DNA from 2 places in the Streptomyces sp. NPDC007189 genome. Region 2 is predicted to be linked to the other one. Evidence: riboswitches for the same ligand, from Rfam matches in the RefSeq annotation. Region 2 holds a riboswitch; the other holds the start of a gene.

Evidence for each region. Region 2 has a riboswitch for S-adenosylmethionine ahead of AB0950_RS16125 (aminotransferase class V-fold PLP-dependent enzyme). Riboswitches for the same ligand answer to the same signal wherever they lie in the genome.
Region 1: linked by a shared signal. The riboswitch ahead of AB0950_RS29735 (putative leader peptide) and the one ahead of AB0950_RS16125 (aminotransferase class V-fold PLP-dependent enzyme) in region 2 are both predicted to bind S-adenosylmethionine.

The regions. Positions count from the first base shown of each region.
Region 1 covers NZ_JBEYEY010000016.1:182,453-186,974, reverse strand. The annotation lists gene AB0950_RS29745 (2-hydroxyacid dehydrogenase) at 1-851, shown strand, start outside; gene AB0950_RS29740 (hypothetical protein) at 1,048-1,890, shown strand; SAM riboswitch class IV at 1,965-2,078, shown strand; gene AB0950_RS29735 (putative leader peptide) at 2,114-2,230, shown strand; gene AB0950_RS29730 (ABC transporter substrate-binding protein) at 2,444-4,063, shown strand; gene AB0950_RS29725 (ABC transporter permease) at 4,067-4,522, shown strand, end outside.
Region 2 covers NZ_JBEYEY010000006.1:424,772-429,293, reverse strand. The annotation lists gene AB0950_RS16135 (cytochrome bc complex cytochrome b subunit) at 1-352, shown strand, start outside; gene trpD (anthranilate phosphoribosyltransferase) at 479-1,543, shown strand; SAM riboswitch class IV at 1,622-1,738, shown strand; gene AB0950_RS16125 (aminotransferase class V-fold PLP-dependent enzyme) at 1,895-3,256, shown strand; gene AB0950_RS16120 (Lrp/AsnC ligand binding domain-containing protein) at 3,298-3,579, opposite strand; gene AB0950_RS16115 (rhomboid family intramembrane serine protease) at 3,576-4,319, opposite strand; gene AB0950_RS16110 (hypothetical protein) at 4,485-4,522, shown strand, end outside.

The DNA.
Region 1 (4,522 bases), on a different contig from region 2:
TCTGGGACGGCGTGACGCCGCACAGCGAGCCGGGCCAGGACGTGCTCGACGGGATCGGCCTGTGGGTCATGCCGTACGCCGTGCCCGACGCGATACGCCTCCTGCCCCGGCTCCCGCGGCTGCGCGCGGTGCAGTCGCTCAGCGCGGGCGTCGAGAAGCTCCTGCCCCATCTGCCCGCCGGGGTCGGCCTGCACAACGGACGGGGGCTGCACGACGCCTCCGCCGCCGAACACGCCCTGGCCCTGATCCTGGCCGCGCAGCGCGACCTGCCGCAGTGGGTCGCCGACCAGCACGCCGACCGCTGGGAGCCGCACTTCACGCGCTCCCTCGCCGATGCGCGCGTGACGATCGTGGGCTACGGCTCCATCGGCGCGGCCCTGGAACGGCGCCTGCTCGCCTGCGAGGCCCACGTCACCCGCGTCGCCCGGCGGCCACGGCCCGACGAGGGCGTCCACGCCGTCGCCGACCTGCCCGGCCTGCTCCCCCGGACCGACATCGTCGTACTCGTCCTGCCGGAAAATCCCGGCACCGTGGGTCTCTTCGGCGCCGAGGAACTCGCGGCACTGCCCGACGGTGCCCTGGTGGTCAACATCGGGCGGGGCCGCACGCTGGACACCGAAGCCCTGCTCGCCGAGACCGCCCGCAAGCGGCTCCGGGCCGCCCTCGACGTCGTCGACCCCGAACCGCTGCCCGCCGGCCACCCCCTGCGCCACACGCCCGGAGTTCTCGTGACCCCGCATGTCGGGGGCGGCTCCGCCGCGTTCCGCCCGCGCGCCGAGCGCCTGATCGTCGAGCAGGTCCACCGCTTCGCCACCGGACGGCCCCTGCTGCACCCGATCAGCCGGGACTGAGCGGTCCTCCTCCCGCAGTCGCCGTGCATGCCTGGCCGTCCGTGCGCGCGTGGGTCCGTCGGCGATGACGAAGGCCTCGCCCGGCCTCCCCCTTCGCGTCCCCGGCGCGCGGGGGGCCGGTCGGACGCGGCGGTGACATCACGTCTGTGCGGGCCGCCGCCGACCGCGTGCGCGCCACCCGCTAACATCCCTGGCCATGGCGCGACGGGGGTGGCGGCTGGGTGCCGCGGCGGCGGTGACAGTGGTGGTGGCGTTCTGCGCCTCCGGCCCGGAACGTCCGGGGCTCGTACGCACGGCCTCGGACCTCGGCCCCCTGCCGGCCGACCGCTACGCGTACACGTCGCAGGACTACCAGCGGTCCCAGCGGGCATCGGCCCTGCTGGTCCGGCAGTGCATGGCGGACCGCGGCCACCCGGACTTCCCGCTCGACCCCCGTTACCCCACGGACCCCTTCGTCGCCGTCGCGGTCGGCACGGATTACGGCGTCCTCGATCTGGACGCCGCCCGCCGCTGGGGCTACGGCTGGGACCCCGCACAGCATCCGGTCCCCCGGCCGACCGGCCGCCGCATGACCGATGCCGAGTACGCGGACTGGCCCGCCTGCAACGCCGAGGCGGAGCGGCGGTTGACGCACGGCATAGACGTCAAGCGGGACTGGCTCTACGCGGGCAGGCGGGCCATCGAGGTCGACAAGGCGGTCAAGCGTGACCCGCGCCTGCGCGCGGCCTGGGACCAGTGGTCCCGCTGTGTGGCGGCGCAGGGATTCGCCCGCTACCCGGACCCCGGCGCCGCGTACACGGACCACGCCTGGCAGCGCGACAACAGCGGCAACACCCGGCACACGCAGCGGGAGCGGGCCACCGCCGTCGCGGACGTCACCTGCAAGCGCCGCCACCACACGGCCGAGATCTGGCACGCCGTACAGGCCCGGAAGCAGGCAGCGGACATCGCCCGCCATCGCGACCGCTACACCGCCGGACTTCGGGCACTGCACACCTACCGAGCCAACATCGCCGAAGTGCTGCGGAAACTCGGCTAGTTGCGGCCAAGCCTCCCGCAGGCTCCCGGCTCCGGCATTGACGTACGACGAGAGCGCTCCGTACGATCACGCATGGCATTGAGTGTCAGCGTCAAGCCCTGGCTGGCTGACCGGCAACCCTCCCGCGCGGTGGGGTGCTCCAGGTGAAAGCCCGGCGGGATCACCGGCGATCTCCGCAAGCGCGTGGCCCCATGACCGGGGCCGGACCCGTGGGAGGACTGGTATGCGGCACGGTGGTGACCTCACTGCCCGTCCGGCCGACGCCACGGTGTTCTCCCGGCTCTCGCGTCGCCGTCACATCGATCTGAAGCGCTCGACCAGCTGTCTCTGTCAGGCCTGAGGGGCCGTCCCGCCGCTGGTCGCAGTCCGGCGCCGTTCGTCGCCGCACCTTTCTGCGCCTGATCCCTGTCTCCACCTGATGCCCGTCTCCACCTGATCCCTGTCTGCACAGCGTCCCCGCCGCCGGCGTCGCGCCGGCCGGGGCCGCACACCCCTGCGCGGCGTGTCTCGTACGGCACCCCGCGGCTGGTGACACGAGTAGGAGAAACCCTCCGTGACAGCACTTCCCCATGTCAGGTCCTCCCGTTGGGCGGCACTGACCGCCCTGGTGACCACGAGCGTCCTGTTGACCGCCTGCGGATCGGGCGGCGGTGGTTCCGCTCCCGGCGCCGGCCGGGCGAAGTCCGGCGGCACCCTCACCTTCGCGGTGAGCTCGGACGCCGGCTGCGTGGATCCCCAGCAGGCCGGAAGCAACGAGACCATCTACTCGGCGCGCCAGATCGTGGACTCCCTGACCGACCAGGACCCCAGGACCGGAAAGATCGTGCCGTGGCTGGCGAAGAGCTGGGACGTCAGCTCCGACGCGACGGCGTTCACCTTCCATCTGAGGTCCGGTGTCACCTTCAGCGACGGGTCGAAGCTGACCGCTCAGGTGGTCAAGGACAACTTCGACGCCGTGCCGCGGCTCGGCGCCCTGGGGACCCTCGCCGAGGGCTATCTCAGTGGTGTCAAGAGCACCACCGTGCTCGACCCGCTCACCGTCAAGGTGACCTTCAAGGAGCCCAACGCCCAGTTTCTCCAGGCCACTTCGACCCACTCGCTGGGCATCGAGGCGTCGGCGAGCGTGAAGAAGACCCCGCAGCAGAAGTGCAGCGGCGGGGTCATCGGGTCAGGGCCCTTCGTGCTGAAGCAGTATGTGCAGAACCAGTCGATCACCCTGGCCAAGCGGACCGGGTACGACTGGGGTTCGGCGCTGTGGTCCAAGAAGGGCGAGGCCTATCTGGACAGGCTGGTGTTCAAGGTCGTACCGGAGGCGGGCGTGCGCACCGGCGGTCTGCAGTCCGGCCAGGTGGACGCGATCAGCAACGTGGGCAGGGCCAACGAGGCCGCGCTCGGGGGCGGTCTGGTCACCCTCCAGCGACGGGCCAACCCCGGCGTGGTGTTCGGTCTGGGCTTCAACAACGCCCGGCCGCTCCTGAAGGACGCCAGCGTGCGCCAGGCGATCCGGTTCGCCGTCGACCGGCAGCAGATCGCCGGCACCGTGTTCCCGACCGGTACCCGGGCCGCGACCAGCGTCCTCGCGCACACCACGCCGGACTACACCGACCTCGCCTCCGACCTGGCCTTCGTCCCGGCCAAGGCCAAGTCCCTGCTCGATTCGGCCGGCTGGAAGACGGGCAGTGACGGCATCCGCACCAAGGGCGGCAAGAAGCTGCGCCTGACCGTCACCTGGTTCCCCAACGCGGCCACCAACCAGCCCGCGCTGGAGCTGGTCCAGCAGCAGCTCAAGGCCGTCGGCGTCGACGTGGTCCTCAAGCAGCTCCAGGTCACGCAGTTCTCCGCGACGCTCCAGTCGGGTGACTTCGACGCGGTGTGGGGGAACGTGACCCGCGCCGACCCGGACATCCTGCGCAGCTCCTTCTCCACCAAGCTGGCCAACTTCTACCGCCTGCCCGCAAGCGCCCTCGACACGGCGCTGACCGAGCAGGCCGCGAGCCTCGACGCGGCCAAGCGCAGGCAACTGGTGGCCCAGGCACAGCGGTTGATCGTGCGCAACGCCTACTACGCGCCGGTGGTCGAGCTGCAGACCCAGCTGGGTGTGTCGAAGAAGGTGCACCACCTCGACTTCGACGCCTCCAGCCGTGTCCAGCTCCACGACACCTGGATCGGCTGACGCATGCGCCGCTATGTGATCAAACGGCTCGCGCAGGCGGTCGGCGTGCTGTGGGCGGCGTACACGGTGTCGTTCCTGGTGCTGGACTGCCTGCCCGGTGACCCGGTCACCGCCATGGCCGGCGCCGGCATGGACTCGGGGCAGGTCGATCCGGCGCAGCTCGCGGCCCTGCGGCACGAGTACGGCTTCGACAAGCCGGTGCTGGTGCAGTACGCCGAGTATCTGGGCCGTGCGGTCCGCGGGGACTTCGGCGACTCGGTGTCCACCGGCCGGCCGGTGTCCTCGACGCTGGCCGACGCCCTGCCGCAGACACTTGAGCTGACCGGTGCGGCGCTGCTGCTCGCCGTGCTCCTCGGCGGCGGACTGGCGGTCCTGGCGACCTGCACGGCGCGGCGGTCGCTGCGGCACCTGCTGCTGTCGCTGCCTCCGCTGGGCGTGTCCGTCCCGACGTTCTGGGTG
Region 2 (4,522 bases):
CATCGCGTTCCTCGTCACCAAGCGGATCTGCCTGGGTCTGCAGCGGCGCGACCGCGAGAAGGTGCTGCACGGCCGCGAGACCGGCATCATCAAGCGGCTGCCGCACGGTGAGTTCATCGAGGTGCACGAGCCGCTCAGCCAGGAGCAGCTGCACACCCTCACCGCGCACCAGCAGTACAAGCCGGCCGAGATCGGCCCGACGGTCGACGAGAACGGCGTCGAGCGCAAGGTGGGCGCCGGCGAGAAGCTGCGGGCGAAGCTGTCCAACGCCTACTACGGCGAGAACAACCAGATCCCGAAGCCGACCGTCGAGGAGTACAAGGAGATCACGAGCGGCCACGGCCACCACTGATCCCCGCGTCGCCACGCCACGCAGAAGGGCCCCGTCCGGCTTACGGACGGGGCCCTTCGCCGTGTCCTGGGGTGGATAGGGTGGGAATCCACCACTGATTTCGTGTACGACACCCAGGAGCGGCTGATGAGCGCTGTGACCCCCGCTGGAGGCGACACCGCGGCGGGCCGTTCCTGGCCCGCCCTGCTGAACGGCCTGCTGGACGGCCAGGACCTGTCCGCCGACGACACGGCGTGGGCGATGGACCTGATCATGCGCGGCGAGGCGACCGACGCGCAGATCGCCGGGTTCATGGTGGCCCTGCGGGCCAAGGGCGAGACGGTGGAGGAGATCACCGGGCTCGTCCGCACGATGTACGCGCACGCCAATGTGATCGAGGTGCCGGGGCCGGCCGTCGACATCGTCGGCACCGGCGGCGACGGCGCCAAGACGGTGAACATCTCCACGATGTCGTCGATCGTCGTGGCGGGCACGGGCGCCAAGGTCGTCAAGCACGGCAACCGCGCCGCGTCCTCCGCCTCCGGGTCCTCCGACGTGCTGGAGAAGCTCGGGATCAATCTGAACCTGACCCCGCAGCGGGTCGCCGAGGTGGCCGAAGAAGCCGGCATCACCATCTGCTTCGCGGTGAGGTTCCACCCGTCCCTGCGTCATGTCGCCCCGGCGCGCGGCCAGTTGGGCATCCGCACCACCTTCAACGTCCTCGGCCCGCTGACCAACCCCGCGCAGGTCCGGTCCCAGGCCGTCGGCGTCGCCGATCCCCGGATGGCGCCCATCGTGGCCGGGGTCCTCGCCGAGCGCGGCAACTCCGCCCTGGTGTTCCGCGGCGACGACGGCCTGGACGAGCTGACCACGACCGCCACCTCGCGGGTCTGGGTGGTCCGGGACGGCAAGGTCGCCGAGGAGTCCTTTGACCCCAGGGACGTCGGACTCGACCTCGTCCCCGTGGAGGCCCTGCGCGGCGCGGACGCCTCGTACAACGCGGAGGTGGCGCGGCGCCTGCTGGACGGCGAGAAGGGCCCGGTGCGGGACGCGGTGCTGCTGAACTCGGCGGCGGCCCTCGCGGCCCTGCACCCGACGGACGCCCCGCTCGCCGACCAGCTGCGGGCCGGCATGGCCCGGGCCGCCGAGTCCATCGACTCGGGTGCGGCGAAGCGCACGCTGGAGCGCTGGGTGGCGGCCAGCAACGCCTAGCGGTCACCGGAGGTCGTCGTCCCGCGATCCGGACACGGGTTGCGGGGCGGCGATCTTTTCCCTTAAGTTCCCGTACCAGGTCATGAGTGACAGCCATCAGGCCCCGGCCGGCTGTCCGGCAACCCTCCGTCCGTGGCGGGGTGCCCCGGGTGAGGACCAGGCCGTAGGCAGCGAGGTCTACGGCAAGCGCGGACCCCTCGCGCGCTGCTGAGCGCGGGACCAGGGGTCCTGGTCATCGAGGGAGCCTTCCGTGAGCCAGCGAATGCGATAGGGCCGCCGAGCCCCGCCTCCGCACACCCCTCTTCTCATCTTCCTGCGCCCTCGAGGCGTATGTCTCACGGGAGTTCACCCATGTCCGTCTTCACCGCTGCCGCCGACCAGTCCGTTTGTGCCCCGCTGCCCGTTCTGGGCAGGGATGTCACCGTCCCGCTCGTCACCGGCGGCGAGGTCACCTACGCGGCCCTCGACTACGCGGCCAGCGCCCCCGCCCTGCAGCGCGTCTGGGACGACGTGGCCGCCTACGCGCCGTACTACGGCAGCGTCCACCGCGGCGCCGGCTACCTCTCCCAGCTGTCCACCGACCTGTTCGAGAACGCCCGCAGGACCGTCGCCGAGTTCCTCGGCTGCCGCGCCGACGACCAGGTGGTCTTCACCCGTTCCACCACCGACTCGCTGAACCTGCTGGCCCGTGCGCTGCCCGCCGGATGCCAGGTCTTCGTCTTCGAGACCGAGCACCACGCCTCCCTGCTGCCCTGGCAGGACGCGCGGGTGACCTACCTCGACGCCCCGCGCACCCCCCAGCAGGCCGTCACGACCCTGGAGCGGGCCCTCGCCGACCGCGACCCCTACGGCCCGGCCCTGGTCTGCGTCACCGGCGCCTCCAACGTCACCGGCGAGCTGTGGCCGGTGCGCGAACTGGCCGCCGCCGCCCACGCGCACGGCGCCCGGATCGTCCTCGACGCCGCCCAGCTGGCCCCGCACCACCCGGTGAACGTCCGCGACCTGGACGTCGACTGGGTCGCCTTCTCCGGGCACAAGCTGTACGCCCCCTTCGGCTCCGGCGTCCTGGCCGGCCGCGCCGACTGGCTGCGCGCGGCCGAGCCCTACCTCGCCGGCGGCGGCGCCAGCCGCAAGGTGACCCGGCGTCAGGACGGCGGCGTGGACGTGGAGTGGCACGACAGCGCCGCCCGGCACGAGGCGGGCTCCCCGAATGTCATCGGCGCCTACTCCATCGCGTCGGCCTGCAAGGCCCTCACCGAGGCCGGCTGGGAGAACCTGGTCGCCCGCGAGCAGCACCTGATCGCCAGGGTCCGCGAGGGTCTCGCCGAGGTCCCGCAGGTGCGGATCCTGTCCCTGTTCGGCGACGACGCCCCGCGCGTCGGCGTCATCTCCTTCGTCGTCGAGGGCTGGAACAGCTCCCACTTCGCCGCCGCGCTCTCCGCCGAGTACGGCATCGGCGTGCGCGACGGCCTCTTCTGCGCCCACCCCCTGGTCCGCACCCTCCTCGGCAGCGACCCGCAGGCCCAGGGCGAGTGCGGCGCCCCCGAGGCCGCGCCGGGCGAGAAGTCCCTCAACGCCATCCGCGTCAGCTTCGGCGCCGGCACGCCCGACGAGCACGTGGACCGCTTCGTCACCGCCGTGAAGGAACTCGTGACCGAGGGTGCGAAGTGGACGTACCGCACGGAGGACGGCCGCTGCGTCCCGGCGGTCTGATCAGCGCGCCCCGCACCCGCCTGGGCAGCTGGTCGAAACGATCAGTTGTCCAGGCCGATCGCGAACGCCGCCTCGAGGTCGTGCTGGGAGTACGTCCGGAACGCGACGTGCGTGTCCGTGGCCTCGACGCCGGGGATCTTGCTGATCCGGCCGGGGATGACGTCGGCCAGGTCGTCGTGCCGGCGCACCCGGACCATGGCGATCAGGTCGTAGGTGCCGGTGACCGAGAAGACCTCGCTGACGCTCTCCAGAGCGGCGATCTCCTCCGCGATCTCGGGGATCCGGTCGACACTGGTCTTGATCAGAACGATCGCGGTGATCACGGCTGGTTCTCTCCCTCGAGGGCCTGAGCAGGGGCGGCTTTCACTCTAGTCCCACGGCCGTAGCGCACCCACGCGTAGCCGAAGCCGAGGCCGAAGCCGACCACGTGCGCCAGATAGGCCACCCCGGGGCCGTCGGACGCGCGCCCCGCCGCCGCCCACTGCAGCGCCGCCCAGAACGGCAGCACGACCCACGCGGGGAAGCGGAGCGGCAGGAAGAACAGGAACGGCAGGAGACTGGTCACACGCGCGCGGGGGAACAGGTAGAGGAACGCTCCGAGGACCGCCGAGATCGCCCCGGAGGCGCCGACCAGCGACTGCCCGGAGGCGGCGTTGGCGGCCGCGTAGCCCAGCAGGGCCAGGTAGCCGCAGCCGACGTAGAACAGGGTGAACTCGACCCGGCCCATCCGTTCCTCGGTCATCGTGCCGAAGACGAAGAGGAAGAGCATGTTGCCGAGCAGATGCACCCAGTTTCCGTGCACGAACAGGGCCGTGGCCGGGGTCAGGGCGTCGCGCACCGGCCTGGCGAACAGCTCGGCCGGCACCACGCCCCAGCGCGCGAAGTACGCCCGCTGCGCGCCGAGCAGGGCCTCCCCGGAGCCGTATCCGGGGGTGAGCCCGGAGGCCGGGCCCAGGACGAAGAGCAGACAGCACAGGGCGATGAGGCCGTACGTCATGGGCGCCGAGGTGCTCCGGACCGCTCGGAGAACCCTGCCGGCCGCCGTACTCCACTGGCTGATCATGAATACAGAGCATGACGTAACGGGACGCACGCTGACAGACCGCCTCGCCGCCGTGGACGGATCAGCGGCGAGTCGCCGCCAGGCCGTAGGGTTACGGCCACACGCGTCGGCCGGCGGCGCGTGCGGCCAGCACGAGCGATGACGAGAAGGAAGCGGACAGCGACGATGACGGTTCCCCTGCCGACCGCGACGACCCGATGGCG